One region of the Azotobacter chroococcum genome, then DNA from elsewhere that is predicted to be linked to it. Evidence: predicted binding sites of a transcription regulator. Region 1 holds the regulator's gene; the other holds the start of a gene.
What was found. The regulator LexA, encoded in region 1, represses DNA repair genes until DNA is damaged. The targets are predictions, from matches to a motif close to CTGTNTNNNNANACAG.

Region 1 (3,404 bases):
GGCGGCATGCAGCGAAGGGCGCAATCCCAGGGAAACCAGCGACATCAGCTCGACCACCGTGGAAAACAGCAGCTCGCGTGGATACTGGCGTTGCCGGTGAGTCTCGAACACTTCGTCGATCCAGGCGGCCGGCATCGCCCGTTCCAGCGCCAGACGTGCCATGACGCTGGCCGGTGCCTGCCTCTCGAAGCGCGCCAGAACTGCATCCCACATCGTCTTACCCTCCCGCTTGATCCTCGGGAGAGTTTACGCAAACATCTTGAAAGGGCTGGCGTTAACAGGCCCTAGTCGTCCGCATCGCTCGGAGCGGGGCGGGCCACACTCCTGGCAGGCAGCGCCGCCTTGCCACGCGGCCTGGGCTGGGCACTGGCCAGCTGCGGATCATGCAGGACGCTCTGCGCGCGCATGCCGGCGGCGAGAAAGGGCACCAGCAGACGCAATGCCTGCTCGCTGGAGGTCTGCACCCCGAAGCGCTCCTCGGCGAAGGCCCGCAGCGTATCCATCCCGGACAGGCTGAAGGTCGCCGCGCCGAGCATGAAGTGGGTGCGCCAGAACAGCTCCAGCGGCGGAATCCGCGGCACCGCCACCTGCAGCAGCAGCAGGTAGCGCCGGAAGAGCTTGCCGTAGGTGTCCTCGAGGTAGCGCCGCAGGTGTCCCTGCCCCTGGCTCAGGGCTAGGCCGAGCAGACGCATGAAGATGGCCAGGTCGCTGCCGCTGCGCGGGCGCGCCGACTGCACCTGCGTGATGGTGATCTCCAGCAGCTCCTCGAGGCTCAGGCAGGGCTCCGGAGCGGCCTGACGGCGGTCCAGCTCGCGCTCCAGACAGGCACAGAAAGGGCCGAGGACCCGGGAAAAGACCGCCTCGATGAGCGCATTCTTCGAGCCAAAGTGATAGTTCACCGCCGCCAGATTGACATCGGCCTTGCTGGTGATCAGCCGCAGCGAGGTTTCCGCGAACCCCCGTTCCGCAAACAGCTGCTCCGCAGCATCCAGGATGCGCTCGACAGTTTCCGAGTGGGGCATGCTTCCTCCGGCGGTTGACAACCCTGTCATTTTTAGCCGCCATTGTATTTCAATTCGAACGCCGGACTGAGCAGGGATTGCCGACGTTGCCGTATCGAGAGGTTGCCAGTGAAACGGCACTGTATATAATCCCAGGACCTGGATAAAAAGACAGAGCAGCCTCCATGTCCAAACTGACGCCTCGCCAAGTCGAAATCCTCGCCTTCATCAAGCGTTGTCTGGAGGAGAACGGCTATCCACCGACCCGGGCGGAGATCGCCCGCGAGCTCGGCTTCAAGTCGCCCAATGCGGCGGAAGAGCATCTCAAGGCGATGGCGCGCAAGGGGGCGATCGAAATGACTCCGGGCGCCTCCCGCGGCATCCGCATCCCTGGCGGCGAAGCCGACAGCGAACCGGGCAGCCTGCCCGTCGTCGGCCGGGTCGCGGCCGGCGCACCGATCCTCGCCCAACAGCACATCGAGGAAACCTGCCGGATCAATCCCGACTTCTTCCATCCCCGCGCCGATTACCTGCTGAGGGTGCGCGGCATGAGCATGAAGGATGTCGGCATCTACGATGGCGACCTGCTGGCCGTGCATACCTGTCGCGAGGCGCGCAACGGCCAGATCGTGGTAGCGCGCCTCAACGACGAGGTCACGGTCAAGCGCTTCAAGCGCGAAGGAGACAAGGTCTGGCTGATCGCCGAAAACCCTGAATTCGCCCCGCTCGAGATCGATCTGAACGAGCAGGACCTGATCATCGAAGGATTGAGTGTCGGCGTGATACGCCGCTAGGAGGAACCATGCAGCTCCCGCTCCCGCAGCCGCTGAAACCCTCGCAGCTGATGCTGTTCGAGGCGGCCCCGGCCCGGCCACCGTTCCGCTGCACGAAGGACATGCCCGGATCGCCCCCGGCCCGGGAAGCGGAGCCCTTCAGCGAAGTCAGCCTGCGTGGTGGTGCCGACCAGTGCCTGTTCCTGCTCGCGCCCATGCTGCGCGAGCTGAGTCAGGGGAATGACGGGCGCTGGCTGACCCTGGTGGCGCCCCCCGCCAATCTGAGCCACGGCTGGCTGCGCGAGGCCGGCCTGAACCGCGAGCGGATTCTCCTGCTGCAACCCGCGCGGGAACAGGAGGCCAGCGAGCTGGTCTGCGAAGCCTTGCGCCTGGGACGCAGCCACACGGTGGTCAGCTGGCTGAGCCCGGTGAACCGGTCGACCCGGCAGCGCCTGCTCCAGGCTGCCCGGACCGGCCAGGCACAGAGCCTGAACATCCGCCTGGGCTGAAGCAACAAGCCCGGGACCCGGCCAGATGGTCGCCCATTTCCCCGGATGAAGCCGGATTCAGTGCAGAACCCGCGGCAGCTCATCGCTCTCGAAGTCGCCCTCGGCCAGGCGTCCGGCCATCTGCACCCCCACATTCAGCATGGCCTTGGCCACCTCGATGTGATGGCCCTGCAGAAAGCTCTTCGCGCTTTCGGAAAAGTCGAGGATGACCAGCTCCTCTTCGTCATCGGCGCGACGCAAGGCGATGCGCCCGTCGGGCAGTTCGACAATTTCGAGAAAGGACGTAGGCATGGGGTTCTGCTCTTGGGGAAGGCCGGACATTGTAATGTAACAGTCGGCCCCGGGCACCCCTGGATGGGCCGCCTCGCCCCTCCCCTGCCGGGTCAGCACTCGGTCAGGGACTCGCGAAAGCGCAGCGCCAGTTCCTTGAGCGACTGCCGCCACTGCTCCAGCTGCGCGGCGCTCAAGGCCGGCGCCTCTTCCTCCTCGTCCAGGCTGACCGCCTCGATCAGCGGCAGCCGAGGATCGACCTTGACCTTCTTCGCTGCCTGCGGCGGCTGGAACAGCCGGGCGTATTCGGCCAGCAGCTGCGCCAGCCAGGTTTCCGGCTGGCCGGCCAGCTCCACCAGCTCCGCCAATTCCGGACTGGGCGCCGCGCTCAACAGCTCGGCATTCAGGAAGCGCCCGACCTGCGGCGCTCCGGCCTCGGGCAGGCGATAGAAACCGGCGATCTCATGGCACAGCCCCAGCAGGGCGCCATGCAGGTGGAAGAGCGCCGCCTCGCGCTCCGCCATGGCCTGCGCCTGGGCATTCAGCGCCCGGCCTTCCTCCGCCTGGCGCAGGGAGGTCAGCGCCAGGCCGGCGAAATAGAGCTTCTGGTTGGTACGGGTATACAGCTCGTGGGCCATGACGGCGCCCTCCGGTTCGAGACAGCCACTATACCGGGCCGGGGTGCAAGTATGGACCCGCCGCACGGACGGCACCCTTCGTCTCCGACGGCGGGTGCCCTGCAGGCGGGAAAACGCGGCGAACGGCGTGGATCAGCGCTTGTCCTCGACCACCCAGCGGCCGTCCTGGTAGAAGGCGCGCCAGCCGCTGGGCTTGCCCTCGACCTCGCTCTG
Region 2 (3,404 bases), 430 kb from region 1:
GGCGGTCGGCTCGTTGATGATCCGCTTGACGTCCAGACCGGCGATGCGGCCGGCATCCTTGGTGGCCTGGCGCTGGCTGTCGTTGAAGTAGGCCGGCACGGTGATCACCGCCTCGGTGACCGGCTCGCCCAGGTAGTCCTCGGCGGTCTTCTTCATCTTCTTCAGCACTTCGGCGCTGATCTGCGGCGGGGCCATCTTCTGACCCTTCACCTCGACCCAGGCGTCACCGTTGTCGGCCTTGACGATCTTGTAGGGCACCAGCTTGATGTCCTTCTGCACCACGTCTTCTTCGAAGCGGCGACCGATCAGGCGCTTGACCGCATAGAGGGTGTTCTGCGGGTTGGTCACCGCCTGGCGCTTGGCGCTCTGGCCGACCAGGGTTTCGCCGTCGTTGCTGTAGGCGATGATCGACGGCGTGGTGCGCGCACCTTCCGCGTTCTCGATGACCTTGGCCACGCCGTTTTCCAGCACGGATACGCAGGAGTTGGTGGTGCCCAGGTCGATACCGATGATTTTGCCCATATTCATTCTCCGAAACTTTGATTCAGCAGGCCGTTGAAAACCCCTGCGCTAACCCTTCCACTGGCCTGTCGCCGACCTCGCAGGGCCAGGCGCGAAAGCCTATAAATGCATGCCCTTACAGATGGGGGCGGGCCGCCCCATTTCAAGCCTGCCCGTCGCTCGAGGGCGTCGGCGCCTTGCTGACCACCACCATCGCCGGACGCAGCAGGCGGCCGCTGAGCAGATAGCCCTTCTGGAACACCTTGAGCACGCTGCCCGGCTCGGCACTGGTGCTTTCCTCCATGGCCATCGCCTGGTGGTGCTCGGGATTGAAGGGCTCGCCATGGGGATCGAGCTGCTCGAGCTGGTAACGCTTGAGCACGTCATGGAACATCTTCAGGGTCAGCTCCATGCCTTCGCGCATCGGCCGGATCGACTCGTCGGCCGGATCGGACAGCTCGATTCCCCGCTCGAGGCTGTCGACCACTCCCAGCAGGTCCTGGGCAAAGCGCTCGAGGGCGAACTTGTGCGCCTTCTCCACATCCTGCTCGGCGCGCCGACGCACGTTCTGCAACTCCGCCGCGGCACGCAGGGACTGATCCTGGGCGGCAGCCAGCTGCTCCTCCAGCGCCTGCACGCGAGCAACCAGGTCCTCGCCGGCAGGGGCACCTTCGGCGGCCGGGGTCGCCTCGGGCGTCTGGTTATCGAGGTTCTGTTCGTCAGCCATGCATCTCTCCTTTCAAAAAGCGGCCACGGGCGCGGCTCGTGTTTCTGCCGCCCTATATGGGGATGCAATTCAGCGCTTCAAGAGGAACTGCGCAGCCCATCGGCATTTCGCACGCCAGCAGGTTGTCGGCACAAAACCGGCTACTGTATATACGCACAGAAAACGCATTCCGGGAGCCTCGCCATGCTGGCGCACCTGTCGATCCACAATTACGCCATCGTCGAACACCTGGACCTCGAGCTGGATGCGGGCATGACCGTCATCACCGGCGAAACCGGCGCCGGCAAGTCGATCATGCTCGACGCCCTCGGCCTGGCGCTGGGCGACCGGGCCGACAGCAGCGCCGTGCGACCGGGCGCGGACAAGGCGGACATCCTCGCCAGTTTCGACCTGACGGCGATCCCCGAGGCACAGGCCTGGCTCGCCGCGCGCGACCTGGAACGCGAGGGCCCGTGCATCCTGCGCCGGGTGATCACCGCCGAAGGCCGTTCGCGCGCCTACATCAACGGTGCGCCCTGCCCCCAAGCCGATCTCCGGGCGCTCGGCGAACTGCTGATCGACGTCCACAGCCAGCACGAACACCAGTCCCTGCTGAAGAACGACACCCAGCGACGCCTGCTCGACGAATATGCCGGTGCCAGCGACCTGGCCCGCCAGGTGCGACTGGCCGCACAGCGCTGGCGGCAGACCCGCCAGGAGCTGGAAAGGCGCTGCAGCGCCGGCGACGAACAGCGCGCCCGCCAGCAGTTGCTCAGCTACCAGCTGGAAGAGCTGGAGAATCTCGCCCTCGGCGACCATGAACTGGAGGAACTGGAGGAGGAACACAAGGCCCTGGCCAACGCCGAACACCTGCTCGGCAACTGCCGCCAGGTCATCGACCTGTGCAGCGAGAGCGATGCCGGCAACGTACTTTCCGCCCTGACCGCCAGCCTGCAGCGCCTGACCAGCCTGCAGGCGCAGCCCGGCCCGCTCGGCGAGGCGATCGGCCTGCTGGCCAGCGCACAGATCCAGGTCGAGGAAGCCGTCGGCGAACTGAACCGCTTTCTCGACCACTTCGATGTCGACCCGCAGCGCCAGCAGAGTATCGAGGAACGTCTCGATGCCATCTACAGCCTGGCGCGCAAGCACCGGGTCCAGCCGCACGAGCTGATCCCCCTGCAACAGCGGCTGCTGGACGAGCTGACCGGACTGAGCGCGGACGACGAAACGCTCGAGCGCCTCGACCGGGAGCTGGCGGCCTACGCACGGCATTACCAGGAAAAGGCCGAAGAGCTCGGCGGCCTGCGGCGCCAGGCCGCCGAGCGCCTGAGCATGGCCGTGGAGCAGCAGATGCAGCGCCTCGGCATGCCCGGCGGGCGCTTCGCCATCGAACTGCATCCCTCCGCCTCGAGCGAGCCTCATCCCCAGGGACTCGAACAGCTCGAGTTTCTGGTCAGCGCCAACCCCGGCCAGCCGCTGAAGCCCCTGGCCAAGGTGGCCTCGGGCGGCGAACTGTCGCGCATCAGCCTGGCGATCCAGGTGATCACCGTACAGACTTCGCGCACCCCGACCCTGGTCTTCGACGAGGTCGATGTGGGCATCGGCGGCCCGACCGCCGAAGTGGTCGGCCAGCTCCTGCGCCAGCTCGGCCGGCACGGCCAGGTGCTGACCGTCACCCACCTGCCCCAGGTGGCCGCCCAAGGGCATCGCCACCTCTTCGTGCACAAGGCGCGCGGAGTCGACGAAACCCGCACGGCAGTCACCCGCCTGGAAGGCGATCCGCGCATTGAGGAGCTCGCCCGCATGCTTGGCGGGCTCGAGCTGACCGAGGAGTCCCTGGCCCACGCCCGCCGAATGATCGGCAGCGTCCAGGTCTGAGCGACACTGTCGGCCAAAACCAAGAAGGCGACCTTTCGGTCGCCTTCTCTGTGTTGCGCGATGACTTGCCCCGAGCCTCAGGACTTCTTGCGCACGTAGAGCACCAGATTGTGATCGACCAGCTCGAAGCCGTGCCGCTTGACGATCTCGCGCTGCAGCTTCTCGATGTCCGGATCGTAGAACTCGATCACCTCGCCGGAGTCCACGCAGACCATGTGGTCATGATGACCACTGTCGGCCAGCTCGAACACCGCATGTCCGCCATCGAAGTTGTGTCGGACCACCAGCCCAGCCGCCTCGAACTGGGTCAGCACCCGAT

Region 2: a site for LexA is predicted at 1,372-1,387, ahead of recN (DNA repair protein RecN). Genes of this name have one in related genera too.

Annotation. Positions count from the first base shown of each region.
Region 1 is NZ_CP011835.1:1,287,137-1,290,540, reverse strand. It holds gene ACG10_RS05975 (IS4 family transposase) at 1-162, opposite strand, end outside; gene ACG10_RS05970 (TetR/AcrR family transcriptional regulator) at 285-1,022, opposite strand; gene lexA (transcriptional repressor LexA) at 1,187-1,795, shown strand; gene sulA (SOS-induced cell division inhibitor SulA) at 1,804-2,283, shown strand; gene ACG10_RS05955 (hypothetical protein) at 2,341-2,574, opposite strand; gene ACG10_RS05950 (DUF6586 family protein) at 2,667-3,191, opposite strand; gene topA (type I DNA topoisomerase) at 3,324-3,404, opposite strand, start outside.
Region 2 is NZ_CP011835.1:854,585-857,988, reverse strand. It holds gene dnaK (molecular chaperone DnaK) at 1-522, opposite strand, end outside; gene grpE (nucleotide exchange factor GrpE) at 665-1,228, opposite strand; gene recN (DNA repair protein RecN) at 1,412-3,085, shown strand; gene fur (ferric iron uptake transcriptional regulator) at 3,163-3,404, opposite strand, start outside.